Regions from separate parts of the Enterobacter sp. WI-ESBL-E8 genome, predicted to be linked through region 2. Evidence: predicted binding sites of a transcription regulator. Region 2 holds the regulator's gene; the other holds the start of a gene.

Region 1 (16,068 bases), 2.8 Mb from region 2:
TCAAACAGTCCAGGCGTGTCATTAATTTCCGACATTTTCATACGTTTAATTGTCGCATGTAAAAAGTCGATATATTCGTGGTTCACCCGCCAGTACCAAACAGGCGTAACGGAGTTCATCAATACAGAGAAATGGTCTTCACCTTCCTCTTTTGTCATGAGCTCCGGTTGTGGGGGTTCACTGGTGTCTTTCGACACTTTCGTTTTATTGAACTCCTGCATCAATAAAAGAACACCAGCGGTCAGTAATAGTAATGTGATGACCGTAAAAAAGATGCTGTTCATGGGTAGGCTCCATTTTTTTTGATTTTAAATTTGCCTCATGATATTGTCAACGAATCTCACGCCTTTACCAACCCCACCCTGTTGAAATTAAAGGAAATTAAAAATGCTGCCCGACTATCTCGTCCCGGCTAAGTATCATATTACGCCTGTGGAACAGCAACCGACGGAAGCAGAAAAAGAGGTCAGTTTCACTCAGGGGAAAAGAAAGCTCTCTGATTTCGAGCCTGATATATTAATTGGTGTTTCCCGCACCGGCAAATCCCGTAATATGTTGCTGGAAGAGCACGATCGTCATATAAAGGACCGCTTATTTCGCGCCATAAAAATTGAAGCCTTTGTCCACCTGCTGAACGACCTGCAGGCCGAAGGTGAAATAGATGCCCAGAAACTAAGTCAAATAATGGCCGAGAAAACCAAAGAAATTAATGAAGCGGGCAATGAAATTTGGCTTAACTTAATTACGCGAGAAAAAAACAACCCAATTTTTTATAGCCTGGGGGAAGATTAACGTGACAGAAGTTAAAAATAACGACGTTTATTTGACTTTAGATGATAAAAAAAGTGATGAATTTATCTTAAAGCAAAATCTCGACGCGCTGCGAAAAACAAAAAATGCCGAGATGACGCGAATTACACAAGACCTGGTATCGATCCCGGCGACGCTGGTCCATCTGAAATGGCAGAATCGCCGCGAGATTTATCCTCTGCAGGTAAAAGAAGAAATTTACGGTGCCGTGATGAACGCCATCATTGAACAGCGTCCCGAGCTGAAAGAGAAGCTTCTTGGACGCCTCGAGGCCAATTACCAGTATCTGCTTGCCCGTGAAATTGCCACCCTGCGCCTGACGCGCAAACTGTCAGACGGTGAGTACCGTACCTCAAACGTCACCTGCGTTGCGCTGGATGAGGACGCGCTGGCGTCTGACACCAGCCCCCCTTCTGAAAAGCAAAGCTAGTTAAATCTGAAGACGGCAATCGCCTCTTTTAACTGACCCGTCTGCTGTCGCTGCGCGTCGGCTACCTGCAATGTTTGCGCAACGTGTCGCACATTCTCCTGCACGCTGGCATCGATGCTGGCAATACTGTCGTTCATCTGCGCAATGCTTGCCCGCTGCTGCTCGCTCATCTGAGACAGCTCTTCAAGCAGAGAGCGGAGCCCTTCGATACTCTCAATGATCGACTTCATTGTCATACCGGCATGCTCAACCTGCTCGACGCCCTGCTGCGTGGTCGCCTGCGATGCGGTCAGAAGCTGGCGGATCTCTTTTGCAGCCCCCTCGCTGCGCTGGGCCAATACGCGCACTTCCGAGGCAACCACCGCAAAGCCTTTGCCATGTTCGCCCGCTCTTGCAGCCTCGACCGAGGCGTTGAGCGACAGGATATTTGTCTGAAATGCAATCCCGTCGATCAGCTCCAGAATGGCGTAAATACGCTGCGACTCCTCGCGAATGTGTTCCATCGCCGCAATCGCCTGCCGTACGTTATGGCCCCCCTGTTCCGCCACGTTACTGGTGCTAAACGCCACCTCCCTGACCTGGCTGGCTTTTTCACTGGTCAGGGTTGCGACTGCCCTTAACTGTTCCATCGCACTGGCCGCCGTTGCCAGCGAGCTTGCCTGATGATCGGTTCGTTCCGACAGCGCGCTGTTGCGCTGTCCTAACGCGCGGGATGCCTCCAGCAGTTGCCCGATATTGACGCTGACCTGCTCAAGCGTGGCACGCATAGTGCCAAGCGTCAGGCTAAAGGTGCGGGCAAAAGGGGACTCTGCCGGCACCGCATCAATGGCAAGCGTGAGGTACCCTGGCTCGCTGTTGATCACGCCCGCGAGCCTTGCCACCTCGCTCGCTGAACGGGCGTCCTGCTCCATTCGTATCGCCAGCAGGACCAGGATCGCGGTCTGGACCACCACAAAAAGACCATGAAAAACCACCATATGAAAGCCGGTGTGCATGAACACCACGACACCGTAAAGGTCGTTTTCCTGTAGGTAGTTAAATACCAGATGATGTAACGCGATGACCGCAGCCCCCATCACCAGGGGCCGCCAGTCTCGCCAGGCAAGCAGCGCGGAAAGCAGGACGAAAACAGAAAAATGGTATTCGGTTTCCCCCTCGCCCAGATGAATGAGCAACGCGGAAAATGCCATTAGCACAAACGCAGAGCTCAGTCGGAGCAGCAGCGTGCCGGGAAGCAACAGCGTTAGCAGTGTCGATAAACCGGCCAGCGAGGTGCCAACAACCGCACCCTGCACAATATTCTCGTTTATATAACCTACGCCTAGCGAGATGCCCCACATCGACCAGATAAGCCCCAGTATTAGCCTGTCGGCGCGTCGTCGAATTGCAGAAAGCGAGAACTGGTCGTTTTGAGGCGCGTGCGGATACAGCCATGTCATCGTAGCCATAGGGAGTCTCTTGCTGTGCAGATGAAAAGATCCTTCGAAGAAGGTCTGTTTTTATTATCTTTTTTAAGCGTAGTGGGGATATTCCGCGACGCCATTTCAACAAAAGATATATTTTAAAAGCGCAGCAGAATATTGATATTTACTTAACTATCAATAGATTATTAACTATGGCTTTATTGATTAATAAATATGAAGTATGGGGACAAACAGCAGAAAATAATAACGATTTCGCGTAGAAGAAAACAAAAAAGGCGGCTTTCACCAGCCGCCTGTCTTGCCGGGTGGCGCTGCGCTTACCCGGCCTACATTCCGCTACGATAGCATATCATTTCGCGGCCGCTTTCTCTTCGCCGACCAGCCCAATCTTCAGGTACCCCGCCTGATGCAGCGTGTCCATTACCTTCATCATGGTTTCGTAATCAACGGTTTTATCCGCACGGAAGAAGACCGTGGTGTCTTTCTTACCGCCCGTAAGCTGCTCCAGCGCCGGGATGACGGAGTCCGCCGTCACCGGATCGTTGCCGAGGAACATGGATTTATCCGCCTTCACTGACAGGTAGACAGGCTTCTCCGGGCGCGGCTGTGGCTGGCTGGATGAGGCAGGCAGGTTTACCTTCACGTCGACCGTCGCCAGCGGCGCAGCCACCATGAAGATAATCAGCAGAACCAGCATGACGTCGATAAACGGCGTCACGTTGATTTCATGCATTTCGCCGTTATCGTCCAGATTTTCGTTTAGACGCATCGCCATCGTATCAACCTGCGCGCAGTTTAGACGCCGCATGCACCGGCTTAACCGAGCTGGCATTCAGGTCGAGATCGCGGCTTTGCAGCAGCAGAACCTGCGCGGCAACATCGCCGAGTGTGGCTTTGTAGCTGCCAATCATGCGTGCGAAGATGTTGTAGATAACCACCGCCGGGATAGCGGCGACCAGACCGATTGCCGTCGCCAGCAGCGCTTCTGCGATGCCCGGTGCCACAACCGCCAGGTTGGTGGTTTGGGTCTGCGCGATACCGATAAAGCTGTTCATGATGCCCCATACGGTACCGAAAAGACCGATAAACGGTGAGATTGCACCAATGGTCGCCAGATAACCATTGCCACGCCCCATGTGTCGGCCAACGGCCGCAACGCGACGCTCCAGGCGGAAGCCGGTACGTTCTTTGATGCCTTCGTTATCTTCACTGCCTGCGGAGAGTTCCAGTTCGTTCTGTGCTTCATTCACTAACAGGGTGGTCAGGCTTTTCGCATGGAAGGATGAGGTCATATCCGAGGCCTGATCCAGAGAGCGGGCTTCAGCCAGCTGCAATTGTTCCCGCTTGAGGCGACGCTTCTGCGAAAGCAGCTCGGCGCTCTTGCTGAAGAAAATAGCCCAGGTGACAACGGACGCCAGAATCAGGCCGATCATCACAATCTTAACCACGATGTCAGCATGCTGATACATGCCCCAAACGGAGAGATCCGTCTGCATCAAATTATTACCCACTCTGTATCTCCAGGACGCAAATCACAAAATCTGACCGTAATAATATCAAAACGTCGTCGAATTGATAGTCGTTCTCATTAGTATTTACATGGTGCCGCAATTTTCGTTCACTTTCCTTGCGCTTACGCAGTAAAAATTTCTTATGCGTTTTTTTGCTGAAATTTTCTGCTTATTCGATAAGCCTGCGGGTGCAGTTTTTTCCAATCGTGGTAGTCTGGACGTCCAGACGTATAAAAACAGGGTTAGCGAACATGACAAAGAAGCATCTTGATACCACGCTGGTACAGGCTGGACGCAGCAAAAAATACACTCAGGGATCGGTCAACAGCGTGATTCAGCGCGCCTCCTCGCTGGTGTTTGACACCGTTGAGGAGAAAAAAATCGCCACGCGCAATCGCGCTAAAGGCGGGCTGTTTTATGGCCGTCGCGGCACGCTAACCCATTTTTCCCTGCAGGAAGCCATGTGCGAGCTGGAGGGCGGCGCAGGCTGCGCGCTGTTCCCGTGCGGGGCGGCTGCGGTGGCCAACACTATTCTGGCGTTTGTGGAACAGGGCGACCATATCCTGATGACCAACACCGCCTATGAACCCAGCCAGGACTTCTGTACCAAAATCCTCAGCAAGCTCGGCGTCACGACCGGCTGGTTCGACCCGCTGATTGGCGAAGGCATTGCCGAACTTATTCAGCCAAACACGCGCATTGTGTTCCTGGAATCTCCGGGTTCGCTCACCATGGAAGTCCACGACGTGCCGGCTATCGTGAAGGCCGTGCGCAGCAAAGCGCCAGAGGCAATCGTCATGATCGACAACACCTGGGCGGCAGGCGTGCTGTTTAAAGCGCTGGAGTTCGACATCGATATCTCCATCCAGGCGGCGACGAAATACCTGATTGGCCACTCTGACGGCATGATTGGAACCGCGGTCTCCAACGCGCGCTGCTGGGACCAGCTGCGTGAAAATGCCTACCTGATGGGCCAGATGGTGGATGCAGACACGGCGTACATGACCAGCCGCGGACTCCGCACGCTGGGGGTTCGCCTGCGTCAGCACCATGAAAGCAGCCTGAAGGTGGCCGAATGGCTGGCGCAGCACCCGCTGGTGGAGCGCGTTAATCATCCCGCGCTGCCCGGCAGTAAAGGTCATGAATTCTGGCAGCGTGACTTTACAGGCAGCAGCGGTCTGTTCTCGTTCGTGCTGAAAAAACGGCTGAATAACGACGAGCTGGCAAGCTATCTGGATAATTTTACCCTCTTCAGCATGGCCTACTCCTGGGGCGGTTTTGAATCCCTGATCCTGCCTAACCAGCCGGAGCAGGTCGCGGCCCTGCGCCCCGGGGGCGAAGTGGACTTCAGCGGCACCCTGATCCGGCTGCATATTGGTTTAGAAAATGTGGACGATTTAATTGCGGATTTAGCAGCAGGGTTTGAGCGTATCGTGTAGAGTGCTGGCTGAAAATGTACTCCCTGGACGCATTTGTGGACACTGCAAGCAGAAAAGTCTGCATGAGTTGCGCCCGGGATCAAACCCGACGGGCGAATAAGGGAGTACAATAGTTCTATATCTGCTGTTCCACAGGAAAGTCCATGGCTGTAATTCAAGATATTATCGCGGCGCTCTGGCAACACGACTTTGCCGCGCTGGCGGATCCTCACGTCGTCGGTATCGTCTATTTCGTGATGTTCGCAACCCTGTTTCTGGAAAACGGATTACTGCCAGCCTCGTTTTTACCCGGTGACAGCCTGCTTTTACTTGCCGGGGCGTTAATCGGCAAAGGCGTCATGGACTTTACGCCAACAATGGTTATCCTCACCTCCGCCGCCAGCCTGGGTTGCTGGCTGAGCTATCTGCAGGGCCGCTGGCTGGGGAATACGCGCATCGTAAAAGGCTGGCTGGCGCAGCTACCGCATAAATATCATCAGCGTGCGACCTGCATGTTCGATCGCCACGGTCTGCTGGCGCTGCTGGCGGGGCGTTTCCTGGCGTTTGTTCGCACCCTTCTGCCCACCATGGCGGGCATTTCCGGCCTGTCGAACCGTCGCTTCCAGTTCTTCAACTGGCTGAGCGCTCTGCTGTGGGTTGGCGTGGTCACCACGCTCGGCTACGCGCTGAATATGATCCCCTTTGTGAAACACCATGAAGATCAGGTGATGACCTTCCTGATGGTGCTGCCGATGTTCCTGCTGGTCGCGGGACTGGTGGGGACTATTGCGGTAGTGATTAAGAAGAAATATTGCAGCGCGTGACCCCCCTCACCCTGACCCTCTCCCCATAGGGGAGAGGGGAAAAAAGCCTAAGCTCCCTGCATGGTTCGGATGCGCGACGCATCCTCTCCCGGCGTGACGCCGAAATAGCGCTTAAACTCCCGACTGAACTGCGACGCGCTTTCATAACCCACCCGCATCGCCGCCGCGCTGGCCTTCATGCCATCGTGGATCATCAGCATTCGCGCCTTATGCAAACGGTAGGTTTTAAGGTATTGCAGCGGCGAGGTGCTGGTCACCGATTTAAAGTTATGGTGAAACGCCGAGACGCTCATGTTCGCTTCCGCGGCCAGCTGGTCGACGCTGAGGTTTTCCGTGTACTGGCTTTCAATACGCTTGAGCACGCGGCTTATCAGGCTAAAGTGGGTCTGTCGGCTCACCAGGGCGAGTAACGCCCCACCGCCGGGCCCCAGCAGCACGTGGTAGAGGATTTCGCGGATAATCTGCTTGCCCAAAATACGCGCATCCAGCGGCCTTTCCATAACGTCCAGCAGACGCTCAATGGCGCAAAGTATCTCTTCTGATAAGGTTGCGGAGTTAATCCCGCTCGACGCCATTGACGGCTGGAAGAGTTCGTCTTCGCCAATCTCCATCAGCAGCTCCTGCAGCTGAAGGATATCAACATTGACGCGGATCCCCGCCAGCGGAACCGCCTCTGTCGCGAAAGTTTCACATTCAAAGGGTAAAGGTACTGTCAGGAGCAAATATTCATTGGTGTCGTACCGGAAGACGCGCTCGTTGATATAGCCAATTTTATGGCCTGAAAAGAGAAAAACGATGCCCGGCTGGTACATCACCGGCGTGCGCGTCCCGGGCTGCGTGCCGTACAGCAGGCGAATATCCGGCAGCAGTTCGCTGATACCTTTTTCGTTATCTATCAGTCTTTTAATCTGCTCAGTGAGCTGATGGCAGATCGCGTCACGATTCATTTTACGTTACTCCGGGTACGGTTTCCGACGCTGACAGTGTGCGTCGTTTTCCGCGCTTTCTCCAGCGCTCTGTAGAAATGGGCAAGACATCGGCAGGAATGTGCATTGAGAGGATATCCCCGGACGGCCACAATGTGCAGCATCAGGTTGCCCTCTGCGCCACCACGATTTTTCACCCACTAAAGGGAACGAGCAATGAACAACTTTAATCTTCACACCCCAACCCGCATTCTGTTTGGTAAAGACGCTATCGCTGACCTGCGCGCGCAGATCCCTGCTGACGCCCGCGTTCTAATCACCTACGGCGGCGGCAGCGTGAAAAAAACCGGCGTGCTGGATCAGGTTTACAGCGCGCTGGACGGCCTCGACGTGCGTGAGTTCGGCGGCATCGAGCCAAACCCGTCTTACGAAACGCTGATGAACGCGGTGAAAATCGCCCGCGAAGAGAAGATCACCTTCCTGCTGGCCGTCGGCGGCGGTTCCGTGCTGGACGGCACCAAGTTCATCGCGGCAGCAGCCCACTACGCTGACGGCGTTGACCCTTGGCACATTCTGGAAACCCGCGGCAGCGACATTAAAAGCGCCATCCCGATGGGCTCCGTGCTGACCCTCCCGGCCACCGGTTCTGAATCCAACAAGGGTGCGGTGATCTCCCGCAAAACCACCGGGGATAAGCAGGCCTTTATGAACGAGCACGTTCAGCCCGTGTTCGCCATCCTGGACCCGGTTTACACTTACACCCTGCCTGCGCGTCAGGTAGCGAACGGCGTGGTCGATGCTTTTGTGCATACCGTTGAGCAATACGTCACCTACCCGGTCGATGCAAAAATTCAGGATCGCTTCGCGGAAGGCATTCTGCTGACGCTGGTCGAAGACGGTCCGAAAGCGCTGAAAGAGCCGGAAAACTATGACGTTCGCGCCAACGTGATGTGGGCGGCAACGCAGGCGCTGAACGGCCTGATCGGGGCTGGCGTGCCGCAGGACTGGGCGACCCACATGCTGGGCCACGAGCTGACGGCGATGCACGGTCTGGATCACGCGCAGACGCTGGCGGTCGTTCTGCCTGCGCTGTGGAACGAAAAACGTGATACCAAACGTGCCAAACTGCTGCAGTACGCCGAGCGCGTGTGGAACATCACCGAGGGTTCTGACGATGCGCGTATTGACGCGGCAATCGAAGCGACCCGCAGCTTCTTCGAAGGCCTGGGCGTGCCAACCCGTCTGTCCGGCTACGGCCTGGACGGCAGTTCCATCCCTGCTCTGCTGGCAAAACTTGAAGAGCACGGCATGACCCAGTTGGGCGAGCACGGCGACATTACGCTGGACGTCAGCCGTCGCATTTACGAAGCGGCGCGCTAAGCGTTTTTGCCCTCCCGACTTTCGTTTTTTGACATTTCGTCCAGACTTAATGCACACCCCATCGCCGGAGTCCCCCTCCGGCGATGCGTACCTGAAGGAGGAAAAATGGCAAACCAAACCGTAATCAAGCTGCAGGACGGCAACGTGATGCCCCAGCTGGGGCTAGGTGTATGGAAAGCCGGTAACGACGAGGTCGTCTCCGCCATTCATAAAGCCCTGGAAGTCGGCTATCGGTCGATTGATACCGCCGCCGCGTACAAAAACGAGGACGGCGTAGGCAATGCCCTGGCCAGCGCCGGCGTTTCCCGCGATGAGCTATTCATCACCACTAAACTCTGGAATGACGATCAAAAGCGCCCCCGCGAAGCCCTGCAGGAAAGCCTGGAGAAACTCCAGCTCGATTTCGTTGACCTGTATCTGATGCACTGGCCGGTTCCGGCCATCGATCACTATGTTGACGCCTGGAAAGGGATGATTGAACTGCAGAAAGAAGGGCTGGTGAAAAGCATTGGCGTCTGTAACTTCCAGGTTCATCACCTGCAGCGCCTGATTGACGAGACGGGCGTCGCGCCTGTGATTAACCAGATTGAACTGCACCCGCTGATGCAGCAGCGCCAGCTTCACGCCTGGAATGCCACGCACAAAATTCAGACCGAATCCTGGAGCCCGCTGGCCCAGGGCGGTGAAGGGGTGTTCGATCAGAAGATTATCCGCGACCTGGCGGATAAATACGGCAAGACGCCGGCACAGATTGTCATTCGCTGGCATCTGGACAACGGTCTGGTGGTGATCCCGAAATCGGTCACGCCGTCGCGCATCGCCGAGAACTTCGACGTCTGGGATTTCCGACTGGACAAAGATGAGCTGGGTGAAATTGCGAAGCTGGATAAGGGCAAGCGTTTAGGGCCCGATCCGGATCAGTTTGGCGGGTAATACCTAAAACGAGCCCGGTCTTCCGCCGGGCTCGTTTTAATCTATAAACCGGACTGACATCTCGCTTCTCCGGGAAGGTCAGGCAATGTGCAAATAACGTTAAACGCTTTCCCTTCAAGTTCATGTGGCCCACCAAGACCGCCGCCTGCTTCAGCTTCATATTTCTTTCCGTTGACACTTATCTGGAGCGGGGTGTGATAAATCCAGTCCATCGGACCTATTGGCAGAAAAAAGCTCCACTCATGCTGGCTCTGAAAAGCAAAACGACCGTTGTCGTCAGAAAGCGTTTGCTCCTTCTCTAATGTTATTTTAGCGCCCGGGACTGGCTTACCTGCGCTGTCGATTAGACGTCCTTCCACTTCTGGCTGTGTCTGGCGGTGCATTACGCAACCGCTTAACGTCAGGCCAATCAGCATCGCTCCCGTCAACTTCTTTATTTTCATTTTGGGCCTCCTGCCCTTATGCAGAAAAAAGCCGGGTGGCGGCTGCGCCTTACCCGGCCTACGTTCTGACCTGTAGGCCCGGTAAGGCGCAGCCGCCACCGGGCATTGTTACAGGTTTAACCGGTCTTACGTTTTACGTTCTTCTTCGTTCCCGCAACACCGTTCGAACGCTGATGCACAATTGGCGTGTGCTTGGTCAGCGCCGGGCGCGTATTGCGATTCTGGCGACGCGCTTCGCGCATCTCATCCAGCGTCGGGGCCGGTACCAGGCAGTCGCGACGCGAGCCGATCAGGTGTTTTTTACCCATCTCTTCCAGCGCCTGACGGATCAGCTGCCAGTTTTTCGGATCGTGGTAGCGCAGCAGCGCCTTGTGCAGACGACGCTGTTTATCCCCTTTCGGCACCACCACCTCTTCACTCTTATAGCCAATCTTACTCAGCGGGTTCTTGCCGGTGTAATACATGGTCGTCGAGTTGGCGAGCGGTGAAGGATAGAAGTTCTGCACCTGATCCAGACGGAAGCGACGCTGCTTCAGCCACAGCGCCAGGTTCACCATGTCCTCATCGCGCGTGCCCGGGTGCGCAGAAATGAAGTAAGGGATCAGATACTGCTCTTTACCCGCCTGCTTCGAATAGGTATCGAACAGCTCTTTAAAGCGATCGTAGCTGCCCATGCCCGGCTTCATCATCTTCGACAGCGGGCCTTCTTCGGTGTGCTCCGGGGCAATCTTCAGATAGCCGCCGACGTGGTGCGTCGCCAGCTCTTTGATGTAGCGCGGATCTTCCACGGCAATGTCGTAACGTACCCCGGAGGCGATCAGGATCTTCTTGATGCCCTTCAGGTCGCGCGCGCGGCGGTAGAGGTTGATCGTCGGCTCGTGGTTGGTGTCCATGTGCTCGCAAATGCTCGGATAGACGCAGGAGAGGCGACGACAGGTTTGCTCCGCGCGCGGCGACTTGCAGCGCAGCATGTACATGTTTGCGGTTGGGCCACCAAGATCGGAGATCACGCCGGTAAAGCCCGGCACCGAGTCGCGAATCGCTTCGATCTCGTTGATGATCGAATCTTCAGAGCGGCTCTGGATAATACGCCCTTCGTGCTCGGTAATGGAGCAGAAAGAGCATCCGCCGAAGCAGCCGCGCATGATGTTGATCGAGAAGCGGATCATCTCATACGCCGGGATACGGGCGTTGCCGTACGCCGGGTGCGGCACGCGCTTGTACGGCAGCGCAAAGACGCTGTCCATCTCTTCGGTAGAGAGCGGGATCGCCGGCGGGTTGATCCAGATAAAGCGCTCGCCGTGCTTCTGCATCAACGCGCGGGCGCAACCCGGGTTGGTTTCATGGTGCAGGATACGGGACGCATGCGCGTAGAGCACCTTGTCGGCTTTCACCTTCTCGTAGGACGGCAGCAGCACATAGGTCTTTTCCCACGGCTTCGGGCGCGGCGGCTGTACGACGATAGCTTTCGCTTCCGCCTTCTTTGGCTCTACCGGCTTGTTATCGGCACACGGCAGATCTTCGCCGTACGGATGTGGGATCGGGTCGATTTTGCCCGGCATATCGATGATACGGGAATCCACCCCGCTCCAGCCCGGCAGTGCCTCTTTCACCATGATGGCGGTGTTGCGCACATCGCGGATGCTGCTCACCGGTTCACCCTGCGACAGACGGTGCGCCACTTCCACCAGCGGACGCTCACCGTTACCGTAAATCAGCATGTCGGCTTTGGAATCCACCAGCACCGAGCGGCGAACGGTATCTGACCAGTAGTCGTAGTGCGCGGTGCGGCGCAGGCTTGCCTCGATGCCGCCCAGGATCACCGGCACGTCTTTCCAGGCTTCTTTACAGCGCTGGGTATACACCAGGGTGGCGCGGTCGGGGCGTTTGCCCGCCACATTATCCGGCGTATAGGCATCGTCATGGCGCAGCTTACGGTCGGCGGTATAGCGGTTGATCATCGAGTCCATGTTACCTGCGGTGACGCCGAAGAACAGGTTCGGTTTACCCAGACGCATAAAGTCGTCTTTGCTGTTCCAGTCAGGCTGGGAGATGATCCCCACACGGAAGCCCTGCGCTTCAAGCATACGGCCACAGATGGCCATCCCGAAGCTCGGATGGTCAACGTAGGCATCGCCCGTGACCAGAATGATATCGCAGCTGTCCCAGCCCAGTTGGTCCATCTCTTCCCGGGACATCGGCAGGAACGGCGCCGGTCCAAAGCAGGCCGCCCAGTACTGGGGCCAGGAGAAGAGGTCACGATCCGGCTGGATCAGGGAAATTGCGCTCATAATGCTTCCGAAGAAAAAATAGACAAAAGGGCGGGGATTATACGCTGGATCGTTGAAGGAATTGAAGGGGTATTTATTGCCCGGTGGCGCTACGCTTACCGGGCCTAAGGGCTTGTAGGTCGGGTAAGGCGAAGCCGCCACCCGACTCGTTTTACGGCGCCGGATTCACCAGCATCTGCCCCACGGAGCCCCTGTCCATCATCTCCAGCGTCTGGCTGTGGAACAGGAACGGGAAGTGCGGCCACGAAGGCTGACCATAGTAGACGAGCAGCTCGACCTGACCATCCACCCAGACGGTATCCTTCCAGCCGCGATCTTCCGGGAACGGCATCGCGCCATTCACGTTGCGAATAAGGAATGACACGCCTTCAATATGGAACGACTGCGGCATATCCGAGCGAACGGTCCAGCGTTCCCAGGTGCCCTGCTGTGCGGTAATGTCGATACGGTTAACGTCCCACAGCGCGCCGTTGATGCCTGGATCGTCGCCCAGGCTGATATCACGGCTGCGCGCCGGAGAGCCGCTCATGATCTCCTGCGGCAGCAGGCGCATTGGCAGGCTATCGGTTACCAGCGGCAGCAGGCCGGTCGGGCGCAGGGTCAGCACCAGCGTGGAGACAAGAATGCTCGACGGTTCAAAGAACCCGCGGATGCGATCCACAATGCTGGCCGCCTCGCCGCAGGTCAACGACACCTCATCCCCGTTGGTCATATCAATGAGAATTTCGCGACGTTCGCCCGGCGAGAGCGCCAGCTGTTTGACGGACACCGGCGCCGGTAAAAAGCCCTGGTCGCCGGAGATCACGTGTAGCGGTCGGCCATCGCTCATCTGGAGCTGATAGCGGCGCGAGTTAGAGGCGTTGAGCAGGCGCAGGCGCACCCAACCACGCGAGACCTCAACGTAGGGGCTTTGTGCGCCGTTGACCAGCAGCGTATCGCCAACAAAGCCACCGCTGCCCGGCTCGCTGTATTCCGGCGTACCGAAATTATCCAGACGTTTGTCCTGGATAATAATCGGGAAATCGTCCACGCCGTAGTGGTTCGGGATCGGCAGAGCTTTACTGACCTCATCCTCAATAAGCCACATTCCGGCAAGGCCGTTATAGACCTGCTGAGCGGTGCGGTTAGGGGTGTTAGCGTGATACCACAGCGTTGCCGCACTCTGGCGGATTGGCAGCACGGGCGCCCAGTCGGCATTGGGTGACATCATGCGCGGGGCCCCCCCCATCAACGGGCCCGGGACCTGTAAGCCGCTGACGGTCATCGCGACATTTTCAGTCGTACGGTTACTGTAAATCAGCTTAACGTCATCGCCGTTCCACACGCGAATGGTTGGGCCAAGGTAGCGCCCATTGATTCCCCATATCTGCGCGCGCGTCCCCTGAGTAAAGGACCAGTGGCTACGCTGCAGGGTCAGGAATAGCGGCTGCCCGCGACGGGATTCAATCAACGGCGGAATGGGCAGCGGCTGCTGCTGCCCGGCGGCGCTGGCTGTCAGCGGCATCGCACCCGCACAAAGGGCGATCCCCGAAGCCTGAATAAACTGACGCCGACTGAGTGACATATAAGCTCCATCTGAAACGACTAACAACGCGGGAATTCGTTTTCCCTTTTAACGCCGGATTAAATCTTACCGGCGGCTTCTCTCTCTGCGACTTCTTTATCGAGTTGCGCAATATGCTGAGCCATCAGCTCACGGCAGTGTGCTGCCAGCTCGCGCACCTGATCTTTACCGTATTTGCTGGTATCGACGGGTGGCAGCATTTCGACAATCACCAGCCCGTTATTCAGGCGGTTAAGATTAATCTTATTCGATGTATTGGAAACGCACACGGGAATAATTGGAACGCCTGCCGCAATTGCGGCATGAAACGCACCGGTTTTAAACGGCAGCAGGCCACGACCACGGCTGCGCGTCCCTTCCGGAAACATCCAGATAGAGATTTTGCGCTTCTTAAAATGATTCACCACTTCGGCGATGGTGCTGTGCGCTTTCGCACGATTATTGCGGTCGATCAGCAAGTTACCGGTCAACCAGTACAGCTGACCGAAAAACGGGATCCACAGCAGGCTCTTTTTCCCCACCGTCACGGTCGGAGGTAAAACGATGTTTGCGGCGGTCACCATATCGTAGTTGTTCTGATGGTTAGCAATATAGATGGCGTTACCGAAATTCTCAGCCCCTTCAGGCAGGCGTTTTTCAACCTTCAGACCAAACAGCGGTGCCAGGCGACCGAACATATGGCCAAAGGTGGCAACATGCTTCGGATTACGCGGGCTGAACAGGCAATAGATGCAGCCGAAGATACAGACCAGAATGCAGTAGATAACGGTAAGAATGAGACGAACAATGTATAGCATAGCGACCTCTGAAGCCCCAACAGCTGACAATTATACTTCACCTGTGGCCAGGTAAGGACTTTATTACGAGCGCGTATTGTTAATCGCAACGCACGAATTAACAACGATTTTACGGGAAATTTTATTGAAATTCCCCCTCCGGACGGAGGGGGATATCACGACATTACTCTTCGCTGTCACCCGTGGTGCTGCGTGCAGGAGAGTCAATCTCCACGCGGTCAATACGCTGCAGACCGCGCATCAGCGAGCCACGGCGACCGCGCTCACCCACCACCTTCTGCAACTCTTCCGGGCGAAGTTTGATTTTACGCTTGCCGACATGAATGGTCAGCGTGCTCTGCGGCGGCAGGAGGAAGAGATGCGCCAGGCCATCTTCGCCTTTCGCGGCTTCCGCCGACGGGATGTTGATGATCTTGTTGCCCTTGCCTTTTGACAGCTCCGGCAGATCGCTGACCGGGAACATCAGCATACGGCCGGCGGTGGTGATTGCCAGCAGCATGTCGCTTTCGTTCTCGATCACCAGCGGCGCCATCACGTGAGCGTTGTCCGGCAGGCTGATCAGCGCCTTACCGGCACGGTTACGGGAGACGAGATCGTTGAAGGTACAGATAAAACCGTACCCCGCATCAGACGCCAGCAGCAGCTTCTGGTCATCGGCTTCCATCAGCATATGGTCAACCGTTGCCCCCGGCGGCAGCGTCAGCTTACCGGTGAGCGGCTCGCCCTGCCCGCGCGCGGAAGGCAGCGTGATCGGGTCGATGGCGTAGCTGCGACCGGTGGAGTCGATAAACGCCACCGGCTGGTTGCTCTTGCCCTTCACCGCCGCTTTGAAGCTGTCGCCCGCCTTGTAGCTGAGCCCCGGTGCGTCGATATCGTGGCCCTTGGCGCTGCGCACCCAGCCGCTCTGAGACAGGACAATAGTCACCGGCTCGGACGGCTGCATGTCGTGCTCGTTCATCGCCTTCGCTTCTTCACGCTCGTGCAGCGGAGAGCGACGGTCGTCGCCAAATGCGTCAGCATCGGCCTGCAGCTCTTTCTTCAGCAGGGTGTTCATCTTGCGTTCGGACGCGAGGATCGCCTGCAGCTGATCGCGCTCTTTTTCCAGCTCGTTCTGCTCGCCGCGGATTTTCATCTCTTCCAGTTTGGCGAGATGGCGCAGCTTCAGTTCGAGGATCGCTTCGGCCTGGGTTTCACTGATGCCAAAGCGCGACATCAGCGCTGGCTTCGGTTCGTCCTCGGTGCGGATGATCTCAATCACTTCGTCGATATTGAGGAACGCCACCAGCAAACCTTCGAGGATATGCAGGCGCTTAAGCA
Region 2 (16,068 bases):
CTCATTAGCTTTCTGCATGATTTCCAGCGTTTCGACCGTCACCGCATCGGCGGTGTCATTAAATTGCACACCACCGCAGCCGTTCAGCTGTACGTCGATGAAACCGGGGGAGATTACTGCTCCATTGAGTGAGCGCTGTTCAATCTCCGGCGGCAGCTCTGCCAGCGGGCAAACACGTTCAATCAGGCCATTGGCGATAACAATCGCATGGTCATCCAGAATATCATGGCCGGTATAAATCCGACCGTGGGTTAAAGCGTACATAACGACCCCCGGTTAAAAAAAGCGGCCGCCTCTTGATGAAGAGGCGGTTATTCAATTACAGACCTTTGATGTTCTCAGCTTCTAACTCGTTGAAGTATTTCAGCGTTTTCACCTTCAGCTCCATCGTGGACGGCTCGTCGCAAACGATGACTGATTTAGGATGCAGCTGCAGGCAGCTGATGGTCCACATATGGTTCACGTTGCCTTCAACGGCAGCCTGCAGCGCCTGCGCTTTCACGCCGCCCAGGACCAGAATCATCACTTCTTCGGCATCAAGCAGGGTGCCTACGCCTACGGTCAGGGCGTATTTTGGAACCTGGTTAACGTCACCGTCAAAGAAGCGGGAGTTTGCCACGCGCGTGTCATGGGTCAGCGTTTTAATACGCGTACGGGAAGCCAGAGAGGACGCCGGTTCGTTAAACGCGATATGACCGTCGTTGCCTACACCGCCCATGAACAGGTGGATTTTACCGTAGGAACGGATTTTTTCTTCATACTGACGGCATTCTGCGTCAATATCCGGCGCGTTTCCATTCAGCAGGTTAATATTTTCAGACGGAATATCAACGTGATCAAAGAAATTGCGGTGCATAAAGCTATGGTAGCTTTCCGGATGTTCTTTCGGTAATCCGACGTATTCGTCCATATTGAAGGTCACGACATGTTTGAAGCTAACCTGGCCTGCTTTGTGCATCTCCACCAGGGCTTTATACGCGGTCAGCGGTGTGCCACCCGTCGGAAGGCCAAGGACGAAAGGACGATCGGCGGTCGGTTTGAACGCGTTAATGCGGTTAACGATATGGCGAGCGGCCCATTTGCCGACTTGTTCAGCAGTTGCCAGGGGAATCAGTCTCATTGTTCACCTCAAGAGTTAAAGTAGAAGAGTGGGCGGATGGCTATCGGAACCTGATGCTTAAGCGTAACCTGGAACCTTTCAGGCCGGATCAATCCGTCTTGATTTTTCGAATGATAAAATAAGTTTTCGTTGTTAGCCAGTGAAAGGGAGGGTGATAAACGATATTTGGTGACAAAAATCACAAAAAGTACGCGTTTAATTTGCGATACGAATTAATTTTTCACACACTCACAATGCCAGTGAATCATCAACTGTATATATAGTTCGTGACACAATAAAAAACAGAGCTGAGAACATGCCTTAAACGGGGTCTCATAGGGGGAAGAAAGTGAGTATTCTAGGTTATTTACAAAAGGTTGGTCGCGCACTGATGGTGCCGGTCGCCACGCTGCCTGCCGCAGCCATCCTGATGGGTGTCGGCTACTGGATCGACCCCAACGGCTGGGGTAACACCAGCGCGCTGGCGGCGTTCTTTATCAAGTCTGGCTCCGCCATTATCGACAACATGTCCGTGTTGTTTGCGATTGGTGTGGCTTACGGTATGTCCAAAGACAAAGACGGTGCCGCTGCGCTGACCGGTTTTGTCGGTTTCCTCGTGTTAACCACTCTCTGCTCGCCTGCAGCGGTGGCCATGATCCAAAAAATCCCGGCGGACCAGGTTCCGGCGGCATTCGGTAAAATCAGCAACCAGTTTGTCGGTATCCTTGTGGGTATCATCTCTGCCGAACTGTACAACCGCTTCAGTAGCGTAGAGCTGCCAAAAGCGCTGTCGTTCTTCAGCGGTCGTCGCCTGGTGCCTATTCTGACCTCCTTTGTGATGATCTTCGTTGCGTTCATCCTGATGTACATCTGGCCGGTGATCTTTGACGGTCTGGTGAACTTCGGTGAACACATCCAGAAACTGGGCTCCGTCGGTGCGGGCGTGTACGCGTTCTTCAACCGTCTGCTGATCCCGGTTGGTCTGCACCACGCGCTGAACTCCGTATTCTGGTTCGACGTTGCAGGTATTAACGATATCCCTAACTTCCTGGGTGGCGCACAGTCCATCGAAGCAGGTAAAGCGGTTGTCGGTATTACCGGTCGTTACCAGGCAGGCTTCTTCCCAATCATGATGTTTGGTCTTCCAGGCGCTGCGCTGGCGATCTACCACTGCGCGCGTCCAGAAAACAAAGCGAAAGTGCTGGGTATTATGATGGCGGGCGCGTTTGCGGCCTTCTTCACCGGTATCACCGAGCCGCTGGAATTCTCCTTCATGTTCGTGGCGCCTGTACTGTACGTGATCCACGCTGTGCTGACCGGTATCTCCGTGTTTATCGCGGCAAGCATGCACTGGATTGCGGGCTTTGGCTTCAGTGCGGGTCTGGTGGATATGGTGCTTTCTTCCCGTAACCCGCTGGCAACCCACTGGTGGATGCTGATCCCACAAGGTCTGGTGTTCTTCGCGATCTACTACATGGTGTTCCGTTTCACTATCACCAAATTCAACCTGATGACTCCGGGTCGTGAACTGGCCGTGGCCGGTAGCGAAGCGGATGGTCAGGATGTGAACGTGAGCGGTGCTCAGGAGCAGGACGTATCAGGTCTGGCGCGTCAGTACATTGCCGCAGTTGGCGGTTCTGACAACCTGACCGGTATTGATGCCTGTATCACCCGTCTGCGTCTGAACGTGAAAGATTCTTCTCTGGTGAACGAAGCGCTGGCGAAACGCCTGGGCGCGTCCGGTGTTATCCGCCTGAACAAAACCAGCGTGCAGATCATCGTCGGCTTCGTTGCGGAAAAAATTGCCAACGCAATGAAAACGACCGGCCCGGTTGCAGCCGCTGAAGCAAGCGCTGCGCCTGCTGCCGCTCCTGCAGCTGCGAAACCGCAGGCGGTACCTAATGCCAAAACGGTTGCCGCGCTGGTGTCTCCCGTGACCGGTGAGGTCGTTGCGATTGAGCAGGTACCTGATGAAGCGTTCGCCAGCAAAGCGGTCGGTGACGGTGTTGCGGTGAAACCAACGGACAAAACCGTTGTGTCTCCTGCTGCCGGTACCATCGTGAAAATCTTCAACACCAACCACGCGTTCTGCCTCGAAACCGAAAATGGCGCGGAGATCGTTGTCCACATGGGTATCGATACCGTTGCGCTGAACGGTCAGGGCTTTACTCGCCTGGTGGAAGAGGGCGCTGAAGTTGTGGCTGGTCAGCCGGTTCTGGAAATGGATCTGGACTTCCTGAACGCCAACGCGCGCTCCATGATAAGCCCGGTGGTTTGCAGCAACATCGATGACTTCAGTGGCCTGGTCATTCAGGCGAAAGGTCAGGTTGTTGCGGGTCAAACGCCTCTGTATGAGATTAAAGGCAAGTAATCGCTCCTGAGTAGAGTCATGCCTTAAGCGGCGGGGGTTATCCTCCGCCGCTTTTTTTTGCAGCAAATGCCCCCATTATTTTCTTCAGAGCCGTTTTAAGGGTTGTCACTACGTCCGGCTTATAAGATCATATGCCGTTATACGTTGTTTACGCTTTGAGGAATCCACGATGAGTGAGGCAGAAGCCCGCCCGAGTAACTTTATTCGTCAGATCATCGATGAAGATCTGGCCAGTGGTAAGCACACCACAATTCATACCCGTTTCCCGCCGGAGCCGAACGGCTACCTGCATATCGGGCATGCAAAATCTATCTGCCTGAACTTTGGCATTGCCCAGGACTATCAGGGACAGTGCAACCTGCGTTTCGATGACACCAACCCAGTAAAAGAAGACATCGAATACGTTGAGTCCATTAAGAACGACGTGCAATGGCTGGGCTTCAACTGGTCTGGCGATATCTGCTACTCCTCTGACTATTTTGATCAGCTGTACGCCTATGCGGTGGAGCTTATCAACAAAGGTCTGGCGTATGTCGACGAGCTGTCTGCTGACGAGATCCGTGAATACCGCGGTACGCTGACCGCACCGGGTAAAAACAGCCCGTTCCGCGATCGCAGCGTTGAAGAGAACCTGGCGCTGTTTGAAAAAATGCGTGCCGGTGGCTTCGAAGAGGGCAAAGCCTGCCTGCGCGCCAAAATCGATATGGCGTCTCCGTTCATCGTGATGCGCGATCCGGTGCTGTACCGCATTAAATTTGCTGAACACCACCAGACCGGTAACAAGTGGTGCATCTACCCGATGTACGACTTCACCCATTGCATCAGCGATGCGCTGGAAGGCATCACCCACTCCCTGTGTACGCTGGAGTTCCAGGACAACCGTCGTCTGTACGACTGGGTACTGGATAACATCACCATTCCCGTGCATCCGCGTCAGTACGAGTTCTCTCGTCTGAATCTGGAATACACCGTGATGTCCAAGCGTAAGCTGAACTTGCTGGTGACCGACAAGCACGTTGAGGGCTGGGACGACCCGCGTATGCCGACCATCTCTGGTCTGCGTCGTCGTGGTTATACTGCCGCGTCTATTCGTGAGTTCTGCAAACGTATCGGCGTGACCAAGCAGGACAACACCATTGAAATAGCTTCTCTGGAATCCTGCATTCGCGAAGACCTCAACGAAAACGCACCGCGTGCGATGGCGGTCATCGACCCGGTGAAGCTGGTTATCGAGAACTATCCGCAGGGTGAAAGCGAGCTGGTCTCCATGCCTAACCATCCGAATAAACCGGAAATGGGCAGCCGCGACGTGCCGTTCAGCGGTGAAATCTGGATCGACCGTGCTGACTTCCGCGAAGAAGCCAACAAGCAGTACAAGCGTCTGGTGTTGGGTAAAGAGGTGCGTCTGCGTAATGCCTACGTCATCAAGGCAGAGCGCGTAGAGAAAGACGCGGAAGGTAACATCACCACCATCTTCTGTTCATATGACGCTGAAACGCTGAGTAAAGATCCGGCGGACGGCCGCAAGGTGAAAGGCGTTATTCACTGGGTGAGCGCATCCCACGCGCTGCCGGTGGAAATTCGTCTGTACGATCGTCTGTTCAGCGTGCCTAACCCGGGTGCTGCTGAAGACTTCCTGGCGACCATCAACCCGGAATCTCTGGTGATCAAGCAGGGTTATGCGGAGCCTTCCCTGAAAGCCGCTGAAGCGGGTAAAGCGTTCCAGTTCGAGCGTGAAGGTTACTTCTGCCTGGACAGCCGTTACAGCACGGCGGAAAAACCGGTATTTAACCGTACCGTGGGTCTGCGTGATACCTGGACCAAAATCGGCGAATAATAACGCTGCATTGGTCAATGAGAGACAAACGCCGCTTATTGCGGCGTTTTTTTATTTAACGATCATATCGTTAAAGCAGGGGGGTAATAATATCGTGGAAAATATCAGGTCAATGTGGTGCTACTTATTTTTCTGAAAAAAGTTTGTTTTTTATCATCAATACGCAATTTGTAAAAAGTAACAGCAATTAACGATCTTACCCTCTGAAATTTAATGGCTTGCCCCGCCAAATCTCGCCCTCCGGTAAATGTTACAAAGCACTACCAATTATGTGCACTTCGTCATAATCCTGACTTTTGTCCGCTGAAAAGCATTGATAATTCGCGTCGCGAAAAATAACCTAAAGACGGTAGTTAATTCGAGGGTATTTATAACTACCCCTGACCATTTGGTCTTTTTTATTTTCGCCGTTTCAGGCGTTTTAATTCGTCAAAGAGGAATAATCTATGCGTACGTTCAGTGGCAAACGTAGTGCGCTGGCGCTGGCTATTGCCGGTGTGACAGCAATGTCGGGCCTGGTCGTTACACCAGAGGCGAAAGCCGCGGGTTTCATCGAAGATTCTACCCTCACGGGCGGTATTTATTACTGGCAGCGTGAACGTGACCGTAAAGACGTCACTGAAGACAAATACAAAACTAACCTTTCTCACTCCACCTGGAACGCCAACCTGGACTTCCAGTCGGGTTATGCCGCGGATATGTTCGGTCTGGATATTGCTGCGTTCACGGCAATCGAAATGGCGGAAAACGGCGACAGCGGCCACCCGAACGAAATTGCCTTCTCCTCCAGCAACAAAGCCTATAAAGAAGACTGGTCCGGGGATAAGAGCGGAATCAGCCTTTATAAGGCCGCAGCGAAATTTAAATACGGCCCGGTGTGGGCGCGCGGTGGCTATATTCAGCCCACCGGCCAGACGCTGTTAGCGCCGCACTGGAGCTTTATGCCAGGCACCTATCAGGGTGCAGAAGCCGGGGCTAACTTTGACTACGGTGATGCGGGTGCGTTGAGCTTCTCTTATATGTGGACCAACGAGTATAAAGCACCGTGGCATATCGAAATGGACAAGTTCTACCAGGGCGATCGTAAAACGCGGGTAGATTATCTTCATTCTCTTGGTGCTAAGTACGATTTCAAAAATAATCTGGTGCTGGAAGCGGCATTTGGTCAGGCACAAGGATACATGGACCAGTATTTTGCCAAAGCATCTTATAAGTTCGATATCGCCGGAAGCCCACTTTCGACCAGCTATCAATTCTATGGTGCGCGAGATAAAGCAGACGCACAAAATAACCTGCGTACCAACGATGAAGTGGCACTTGCCAGGGACTTATATGACGGCACGGCCTGGCTGCAAGCTTTAACCTTTGGCTACAAGATTGGCCAGGTGGATCTACGTCTTGAAGGCACGTGGGTCAAAGCTGATGGTAATCAGGGCTTCTTCTTACAGCGCATGACACCAACCTATGCATCTTCTAACGGTCGCCTGGATATCTGGTGGGATAACCGTTCTGACTTTAACGCCAATGGTGAAAAAGCAGTCTTCTTCGGGGCGATGTACGATCTCAAAAACTGGAATCTTGCAGGTTGGTCAGTGGGGGCTTCCTATGCTTACGGTTGGGATGCTAAACCAAGTAGTGCCCCAATCTACGATCAGAGCCAGCGCCTGAAGGAATCCGCCTATAGTCTGGATGCTGCGTATGTACTGCAGGATGGAAGAGCCAAGGGCACAATGTTCAAACTGCACTTCACCCAGTATGACAACCATTCTGACCTGCCTAGCTACGGTGGCGGATATAACAACATCTTCCAGGATGAACGTGACGTGAAATTCATGGTTATCGCACCGTTCACCATCTTCTGATGAATCGTCCGGCGGGTTAGCGCCCGCCGGACCGGAGACTGCACATGATGAAAAAAATTGTAATTGTCGCGCTGCTGGCGTCGGGGCTGGTGGCGTGTTCTCAGAGCCAGGCGCCTAAAGAAGATTCCCGGCTGAAGGAAGCTTATAGCGCGTGCATCAATACCGCTGAAGGCTCGCCGGAGAAAATTCAGGCCTGCCAGAGCGTGTTGAATGTGCTGAAAAAAGAGAAGGCGCATGAGCAGTTCGCAACGCAGGAAAATGTTCGCGTGATGGATTACCAGGCCTGTATCCAGGCGCGTAAAACCGGTAACGATCAGGAAGTGGCGAAGCGTTGCGACCAGATCTGGAAAGAGATCCGCAGCAATAACAGTAACTAACCTGCTGTTACCATGCCCGGTGGCGCTATGCTTACCGGGCTTTTTTATACCTGAAAACAGGCGAAAAAAAAGCCAACCTTGCGGCTGGCTCAGAGTATGAAGACTGATTATTTTGCGTCGTGCGCGTGGTCATCTTCGCGGCAGTCGCCTTCAGCGCAGTGACCGTAAAGGTACAGGCTGTGGTTGGTCAGGCGGATGCCATGACGTGCGGCGATTTCACGCTGGCGTGATTCAATGGAATCATCGCTAAATTCAATGACCTTGCCGCAATCGAGGCAGATCAGGTGATCGTGGTGCTGCTGCTGGGTCAGTTCGAAAACAGATTTACCACCTTCGAAATTATGACGGGTAACAATGCCCGCGTCATCAAACTGGTTCAGCACGCGATAGACGGTAGCCAGCCCAATCTCTTCACCCATGTCGATAAGACGTTTATAGAGGTCTTCCGCACTGACATGGTGATTGTCTGGACCCTGAAGCACTTCGAGGATTTTTAACCGAGGAAGCGTAACTTTCAGGCCAGCCTTCTTTAATGCGGTATTGTTGTCAGTCATGCGGAATCTGTCCTGTTGCTAAACGATTCACTTCTGTAGGAAGTGACAGAAAATGCACCCGGGATAATGCGTCTCATTATAGAACTGCCATGGCTAAATGAAAACTGCAAGTCTCAGGCAAAATATGCTTATAAAAACGTGGTATCACCAACAAACTTGCTCAATGGAAAACCACGTTTATCAGGGAGACATTGTACAGGTCTGGGCGAAAAAGTTAAAAGATTGTAGCGATTAATTTAATCGGTTTGACCTAGAGCATGGGCGCAGCCGCCGCTGCGCCGCGATAAAAATCAGGCGTTAAGAATATCGTCCAGGTGCAGTTCCTCACGGATCTGCTTAACCCATTTCTCAACGCGCTCTGCCGTCAGCTCTGGCTGACGGTCTTCGTCAATGGCCAGACCCACGAAATGATCGTCATCGGCCAGGCCTTTAGACGCTTCGAAGTGGTAACCGGCAGTTGGCCAGTGGCCAACGATCACGGCGCCATTCGGCTCAATGATGTCGCGGATAGTCCCCAGCGCGTCACAGAAGTACTCGGCGTAGTCTTCCTGATCGCCGCAGCCAAACAGGGCGACCAGCTTACCGTTGAAGTCGACTTCTTCCAGCGTCGGGAAGAAATCATCCCAGTCGCACTGGGCTTCACCGTAGTACCACGTTGGAATACCCAGCAGAAGAATGTCATAGCCTTCGAGATCTTCTTTGCTGCTCTTGGCGATGTCATGCACATCAGCAACGTCTTTACCGAGCTGTTTTTGAATGTTTTTTGCGATATTTTCGGTATTGCCGGTATCACTGCCAAAGAAAATGCCGATGATTGCCATGAGTAAAATAACCTCTTGAAACTTAATAGTATGGTGGCGCAATTCGGCCACGGATAAGGGCAATAATAGCAGAACTGGCAACCCTGCGGAAACAGCTATCGCGCAGGACTGCACTCCGTGCTACATGAAAAGGGCGATAAAGGGGATTTTCAGACTTATGCCTGGCTGCGTAACGTCTCAAGCTGGGCGATCAACATCTCTTCAATGAGCTCGCTGCGGCTGATATTTCGCGCGTCAGCCAGCTCGTTAAGCGCATCGACGGCGTCGGCGTTAAGCTTCAGTTCGACACGCTTAAGCCCACGATTTTTATCGCGTTTAAGCTGGTTGCGTTTATTGATACGCAGCTGTTCATCGCGCGAAAGCGGATTCGTCTTGGGTCGTCCCGGTCGACGTTCATTCGCGAACAGATCTAGTGTCGTACGGTCCGTTTGTTCTTTGGCCATGATTCTGAGACTTCGGGGGAAACACGCCGCCCTGCTAATGCCCGGGCGATAAGCGCGCCATCATACATCACCAAAAACGGCACGCCAACGACTGGAAGCCCGCAGCCTTCCAGTCGCTCTCTTTTTAATCAATTCGCAGTATCAGCGAGATAGCGGCGAATGGCGCGCAGCACGGCGTCAGGTTTTTCTGCATGAACCCAGTGTCCGGCCCCGGCAATCACGTGGGCGCGCGCCTGCGGGAATTGTGCCAGCAAGGTGTCGCGGTACGCGTCGGTAACATAAGGAGAGTTACCGCCACGAATGAAGAGGGTAGGGTGTGGCCAGGCAGGTACCGTTTCCCAGCCAACGATATTGTTGTACTGCTCCCAGAGCACCGGCACGTTAAAACGCCATTTTCCGTCAACAAACGACTTCAGCAGGAATTGCACAACGCCTTCTTCATCAAGATGGTCACTCATGACCGCAGCCGCCTGCTGGCGGGTCGCGACACCCGCTTCAGTGACCGCATTGATGGCGGCAAAAATCTCGTCGTGTCGGCGGACGTCATAATCCACGGGCGCAACATCAATTACCACCAGGCCGTTAATACGCTCCGGCGCAAGCGCCGTCAGGGCCATCACCGCTTTGCCGCCCATTGAATGCCCGATGAGCGTCACCTTCTGCAGGCCGTTGGCGTCCAGCGTATCCAGCAGATCCTGTGCCATCGCGGCATAGGTCATCTCGTCTGAACGCCCGGAAAGACCGTGATTGCGCATATCGACCTGTAAAATATCGTGATCGGTAACCAGATCGCGCGCCAGCACGCCCAGGTTATCCAGGCTGCCAAAAAGCCCGTGAACCAGTACGATGGGAGAATTATTGTTCGGCGATTGTGCAGTTTGCGCTCGGGTATTCAATTTCATGGCAAAGTTCTTTTTTTACGTATGTCAGGTTAGGGTATCATGTTGACCATTCTGCCGCCCGGCTGCAAGGTTCCAGTTTAATCTGACTTTTGCTGCCAACCAGGTTTGACGCTATCCGCTGTTGGGATTTGACCCTATAATCCCAATGACTTGTATTCAGATAAGAAATCGCACTGGATTAAGATGAAAACAATCGAAGTTGATGACGAACTCTATCAGTATATTGCCAGCCAGACGCGGCATATCGGGGAGAGCGCGTCCGACATTTTACGGCGCATGCTTAAAATTTCCGCCGCTTCACAGCCTGCTACCCCAGTCACCAAAGATGTCGTGTCTCAGCCGAGCGTTGTTGCACAGGCTAAACCTGCCGTGACACCGGCAAAAGATAAAGTGCGCGCGATGCGCGAGCTGCTGCTGTCCGATGAATATGCGGAGCAGAAAAAGGCGGTTAACCGCTTTATGCTGGTGCTGTCTACACTTTATTCACTGGATAACAAGGCGTTTGCTGAAGCGACCGAGTCGCTGCACGGTCGTACTCGCGTCTATTTCGCGGGTGACGAGCAGACGCTGCTGCAAAATGGCAACCAAACCAAACCTAAACATGTCCCAGGCACCCCGTACTGGGTGATCACCAATACCAATACGGGCCGCAAGTGCAGCATGGTTGAACATATCATGCAGTCCATGCAGTTCCCGGCGGAATTGATTGAAAAGGTTTGCGGTACAATTTAACCCTTGCATCAGAAGGACCCGGTAATGGCAAATCACAGCCGTGCAGGCCAACCTGCACAACAAAGCGATTTGATTAACGTCGCTCAGCTGACCGCGCAGTATTACGTGCTGAAACCGGTCGTGGGCAACGCAGAACACGCAGTGAAGTTTGGTACATCTGGTCACCGCGGCAGCGCGGCGCGCCACAGCTTTAACGAACCGCACATTCTGGCCATTGCTCAGGCCATTGCGGAAGAGCGCGCTAAAAACGGCGTTACCGGTCCATGCTACGTGGGCAAAGACACCCATGCGCTGTCTGAACCGGCGTTCATCTCTGTTGTGGAAGTGCTGGCCGCAAACGGCGTTGATGTGATTGTTCAGGAGAACAACGGTTTCACCCCAACGCCTGCGGTGTCGAACGCTATCCTGGTGCACAACAAAAAAGGTGGCGCGCTGGCTGACGGGATCGTTATCACGCCATCCCATAACCCACCGGAAGACGGCGGCATCAAATACAACCCACCTAACGGTGGCCCGGCAGACACCAACGTCACCAAAGTGGTGGAAGACCGTGCAAATGCCCTGCTGGCTGACGATCTGAAAGGCGTGAAGCGCATCTCCCTGGATGCCGCCATGGCGTCCGGCCACGTGAAAGAGCAGGATCTGGTTCAGCCTTTCGTGGAAGGACTGGCGGATATCGTTGATATGGCGGCGATTCAGAAAGCCGGCCTGAAGCTGGGTGTGGATCCGCTGGGCGGCTCCGGTATTGAATACTGGAAACGTATCGCCGAGCATTACAAGCTGAATCTGACCATCGTGAACGATCACGTCGATCAGACCTTCCGCTTTATGCACCTCGATAAAGACGGCGCGATCCGTATGGACTGCTCCTCCGAGTGCGCCATGGCGGGCCTGCTGGCGCTGCGCGATAAATTCGACCTGGCGTTTGCTAACGACCCGGATTATGACCGTCACGGAATCGTCACCCCTGCCGGGCTGATGAACCCGAACCACTATCTGGCGGTCGCAATTAACTACCTCTTCCAGCACCGTCCGCAGTGGGGCAAAGAGGTTGCTGTCGGTAAGACGCTGGTCTCTTCAGCCATGATCGACCGCGTGGTCGACGCGCTGGGTCGCAAGCTGGTGGAAGTGCCGGTTGGCTTTAAATGGTTTGTTGACGGTCTGCACGACGGCAGCTTCGGCTTCGGTGGTGAAGAGAGCGCCGGTGCGTCATTCCTGCGCTTCGACGGCACGCCATGGTCAACCGATAAAGACGGCATCATCATGTGCCTGCTGGCGGCGGAGATCACCGCGGTCACCGGTAAGAACCCGCAGGAACATTACAATGAGCTGGCGGAGCGTTTTGGTGCGCCAAGCTATAACCGTATTCAGGCTAGCGCGACGTCAGCCCAGAAAGCGGCCCTGTCCAAACTCTCTCCGGAAATGGTCAGCGCAAGCACCCTGGCGGGTGACCCGATCACCGCGCGTCTGACGGCGGCACCGGGCAACGGCGCATCCATTGGCGGTCTGAAAGTGATGACCGATAACGGCTGGTTCGCTGCGCGTCCATCCGGTACGGAAGATGCGTATAAAATCTATTGCGAAAGCTTCCTCGGCGCTGAGCATCGCCAGCAGATTGAGAAAGAAGCGGTAGAGATTGTCAGCGAAGTGCTGAAAAACGCGTAAGTGCGGTTTGTGTGCCGGGCGGCACTGCGTTTGTCCGGCCTACAACAGCGATCGTAGGCCCGGTAAGCGCTAGCGCCACCGGGCTTTTTTTAACTATGCTTATTCTTCAATTCAAATCTCGGCGATACCAGACCGTACAGCGTCCAGCCCATAAAGGTCACCATCGCGCCATACAGCATCGCCTCCTGGCCGGATGAGTAGAGCGCATAGAAGCTGTAAATCGCCCCAATCAGCGCCACGATATTCGCCGCACGCGCCTTGCGTGGATCCACCTTCGCGACTTTCTGAATAATCACCAGCGCCGCCATCGACAGAATATATGGAATGATATTCGTCACTACCGCCAGGTTGACCAGCACGTTGAACTGGCTGTTCAGCGACGGGCTAATGGTCATCAGTGACAATCCGCTCTGGAAGATGACAATGGCCAACATGCCCTGCACCGGCGCATCGGCTTTGGTCACGCGGGAGAAGATTTTCGGGAAGTAACCTTCATCAGCCGAAGATTTGAAAACCTGCGCGATGGTGAACTGCCAGCCGAGGAGCGAACCGCAGCAGGACATAACCATCAGCCCCATGATCACTTTTCCGACTTCCGGGGTGAACATCTGCGCGAAGGCCAGCCCGAACGGTGCCGTGGAGTTAGCCAAATCCATGTTCGGTACGATGCCGGCAATAACGTTAGTCGAGATGATATAGATCACCGCCGCGCCCAGCGTTCCGCCCAGAACGGCAATCGGGACGTTCTTTTCCGGGTTCTCTACCACTTCCGCGTTTGCACAGGCCGATTCCAGACCGAGGAAGGCCCACAGCGTCATGGCGATGGAGGACCCGACAGCGGTAAAGAACGGCACATGGTGCGGGTTCCAGGAGTTCGCGTACAGGGTCGGGCTGAACCAGAACCAGCCGATGACGCATAGACCCACAACCGGGATAATCACGCCCCAGACGGTGATGCTACTCAGCTGTCCGGTGATGCGCGCGCCGCCAAAGTTGGCCACGGTGCAGATCCACAGCACGCCGATGGTGGCTAAACCAATCTGGACCGGGCTGAGCGTGGCACCAAACAGCTCCGTACCGTAACCCACGGCGGAGATGGCAATCGCCACGTTAGCAATCAGCAGCGACACGCCGTAGGTATAGTTGGCCATAAAGTTGCCCGACTTGCCAAAGGCATACTCCGCATAGCCTCCCATTCCGCCTGACTTGCGGCTGAACATCCCGCACTTGGCAAATGCCCACGCCAGCGCCATTGAACCTACGGCGGTCACCAGCCAGGAAATAATCGAAATGGTTCCCACTTCGGCAAGCTTGGTGGGCAGCATGATGATCCCGGAACCCATCATGTTCACCATGGTGAGAATGGTCAGTTGCACCACGCCCATCTTATTGGACTTACTCATAATTTCTCTCCCTTCAGCAGCGCGGGCTGAGCGGCGGGTTGTTTAATGACGTAGCAGCGAACCTGTTTGCGACCGTCACACTCCTCGACGTATACGCCCTGTAGCTCTGGTGCAAAGCCCGGTAACAGGTTGATCCCTTCTTCCAGCGCGGCAAAGTAGCGCAGCACGGAACCGCCCCAGACTTCCCCAGGAACAACACACAGCACCCCTGGCGGATAAGGAAGGGCGCCTTCGGCGGCGATGCGGCCTTCCGCGTCGCGCAGGGACACCAGTTCAACCTCACCGCGCAGGTAGGCGTAGTTCGCGTCCTGCGGGTTCATCATCACCCGTGGGAAGTAAGACTTGCGGAACATCTCTTTTTGCAGCTGTTTCACGTTATGGCGGGCGTACAGGTCATGCATTTCCTGGCAGATCTGGCGCAGGGTGTAATCCGCGTAACGCGCCGGATGCTGTTTGTAGAGAGAAGGCAGGACCTCTTTCAGCGGCACATCGCTTTCGAGCAGTTTTTCGAAGCGCACCAGCTGCGCCACCAGCTGCTGCAGCTTGCCCATATCTTCGGCTGGCGTGAGCAGGAACAGGATCGAGTTGAGATCGCATTTCTCCGGCACAATGCCGTTTTCACGCAGGAAGTTGGCGAGGATGGTGGCGGGCACGCCGAAGTCGTCATACTCACCGGTGCGGGCGTTAATGCCCGGCGTGGTCAGCAAGAGCTTGCACGGATCGATAAAATACTGATGCTCAGCGTAGCCTTCAAAAGCGTGCCAGTTTTCACCCGGTACGAAGTGGAAGAAGCGCAGATCGGTTGCAATTTCCGCCGTGTCCCAGCTTTCCCACGGACGGCCATCCACCGTTTCCGGCACGAAGGGGCGCAGATACTGACAGTTTTGCAGGATCAGCTTGCGCGCTTCGATACCGTTCACCACGCAGTCCATCCACATGTTGCGCCCGCTCTGGCCTTCATGCATTCGGGCGTTGATGTCCAGCGCGGCAAACAGCGGATAGAACGGGCTGGTGGAGGCGTGCATCATAAAGGCATTATTCAGCCGCTTGTGCGGGACATAGCGCTGCTGGCCTTTGATGTGGCTGTCTTTTTTGTGGATTTGCGAGGTCTGCGAGAAGCCTGCCTGCTGTTTATGCACGGACTGGGTAACCAGGATCCCCGGATCGTTTTCGTTCAGCTCCAGCAGCAGCGGAGAGCAGTCGGCCATCATCGGGATAAACTGCTCGTAACCCACCCAGGCCGAGTCAAACAGGATGTAATCACACAGATGACCAATCTTATCCACCACCTGACGGGCGTTATAGATGGTGCCATCGTAGGTACCCAGCTGAATCACCGCCAGACGGAACGGACGCGCATCGCGTGCACGGCCAGGTGCGACCTCTGCCACGAGCTCGCGCAGATAACGTTCTTCAAAGCAGTGGGCGTCAATGCCGCCAATGAAGCCGTAAGGGTTGCGCGCGGTTTCCAGATAGACCGGCGTCGCGCCTGCCTGGAGGAGGGCACCGTGATGGTTGGATTTATGGTTGTTACGGTCAAACAGCACCAGGTCGCCCGGCGTGAGCAGGGCGTTAAGCACCACTTTGTTGGATGATGAGGTGCCGTTCAGCACGAAGTAGGTCTTATCGGCGTTAAAGACTTTTGCAGCATGCTGCTGCGCAATGCACGGCGCGCCTTCGTGGATCAGCAGATCGCCCATCGCCACGTCGGCGTTGCACAGGTCGGAGCGGAAAAGCGTCTCACCAAAGAAATCGACAAACTGGTTGCCAGCAGGATGACGGCGGAAGAACTGCCCACCCTGATGCCCCGGGCAGTCGAACGCGCTGTTGCCCTGCTTCACGTAGTCGACCAGGGCGCGGAAAAACGGCGGGCGCAGCTGGATTTCATACTTCTGGGCTGCCGCTTCCAGCTGGCGTCCGTAAAAGTCGTTGCTGGTGTCTGAATACTCAAATACGCCATGAATGCGCGATAAATAGTCTGCCGGGATAATCTCTTCTTTGT

The links. The regulator Fur, encoded in region 2, represses iron uptake genes when iron is present. The targets are predictions, from matches to a motif close to ATAATAATGAGAACNACTATCAA.
Region 1: the regulator Fur is predicted to act here: its motif matches at 4,237-4,259, upstream of exbB (tol-pal system-associated acyl-CoA thioesterase).

What each region holds. Positions count from the first base shown of each region.
Region 1 is NZ_JBRWXJ010000001.1:4,197,702-4,213,769, forward strand. It holds gene ACWHWP_RS19870 (ESA_00282 family adhesion-associated protein) at 1-284, opposite strand, end outside; gene ACWHWP_RS19875 (hypothetical protein) at 388-792, shown strand; gene ACWHWP_RS19880 (cytoplasmic protein) at 794-1,240, shown strand; gene ACWHWP_RS19885 (methyl-accepting chemotaxis protein) at 1,237-2,688, opposite strand; gene exbD (TonB system transport protein ExbD) at 3,014-3,439, opposite strand; gene exbB (tol-pal system-associated acyl-CoA thioesterase) at 3,444-4,175, opposite strand; gene metC (cystathionine beta-lyase) at 4,427-5,614, shown strand; gene yghB (DedA family general envelope maintenance protein YghB) at 5,758-6,417, shown strand; gene ACWHWP_RS19910 (AraC family transcriptional regulator) at 6,465-7,364, opposite strand; gene yqhD (alcohol dehydrogenase) at 7,560-8,723, shown strand; gene dkgA (2,5-didehydrogluconate reductase DkgA) at 8,829-9,656, shown strand; gene ACWHWP_RS19925 (carboxypeptidase-like regulatory domain-containing protein) at 9,698-10,099, opposite strand; gene ACWHWP_RS19930 (YgiQ family radical SAM protein) at 10,216-12,390, opposite strand; gene ftsP (cell division protein FtsP) at 12,542-13,954, opposite strand; gene plsC (1-acylglycerol-3-phosphate O-acyltransferase) at 14,014-14,751, opposite strand; gene parC (DNA topoisomerase IV subunit A) at 14,915-16,068, opposite strand, start outside.
Region 2 is NZ_JBRWXJ010000001.1:1,367,953-1,384,020, forward strand. It holds gene nagA (N-acetylglucosamine-6-phosphate deacetylase) at 1-264, opposite strand, end outside; gene nagB (glucosamine-6-phosphate deaminase) at 320-1,120, opposite strand; gene nagE (N-acetylglucosamine-specific PTS transporter subunit IIBC) at 1,449-3,470, shown strand; gene glnS (glutamine--tRNA ligase) at 3,640-5,307, shown strand; gene chiP (chitoporin ChiP) at 5,754-7,169, shown strand; gene chiQ (ChiQ/YbfN family lipoprotein) at 7,217-7,546, shown strand; gene fur (ferric iron uptake transcriptional regulator) at 7,654-8,100, opposite strand; gene fldA (flavodoxin FldA) at 8,391-8,921, opposite strand; gene ybfE (LexA regulated protein) at 9,077-9,364, opposite strand; gene ybfF (esterase) at 9,493-10,266, opposite strand; gene seqA (replication initiation negative regulator SeqA) at 10,450-10,998, shown strand; gene pgm (phosphoglucomutase (alpha-D-glucose-1,6-bisphosphate-dependent)) at 11,023-12,663, shown strand; gene potE (putrescine-ornithine antiporter) at 12,753-14,066, opposite strand; gene speF (ornithine decarboxylase SpeF) at 14,063-16,068, opposite strand, start outside.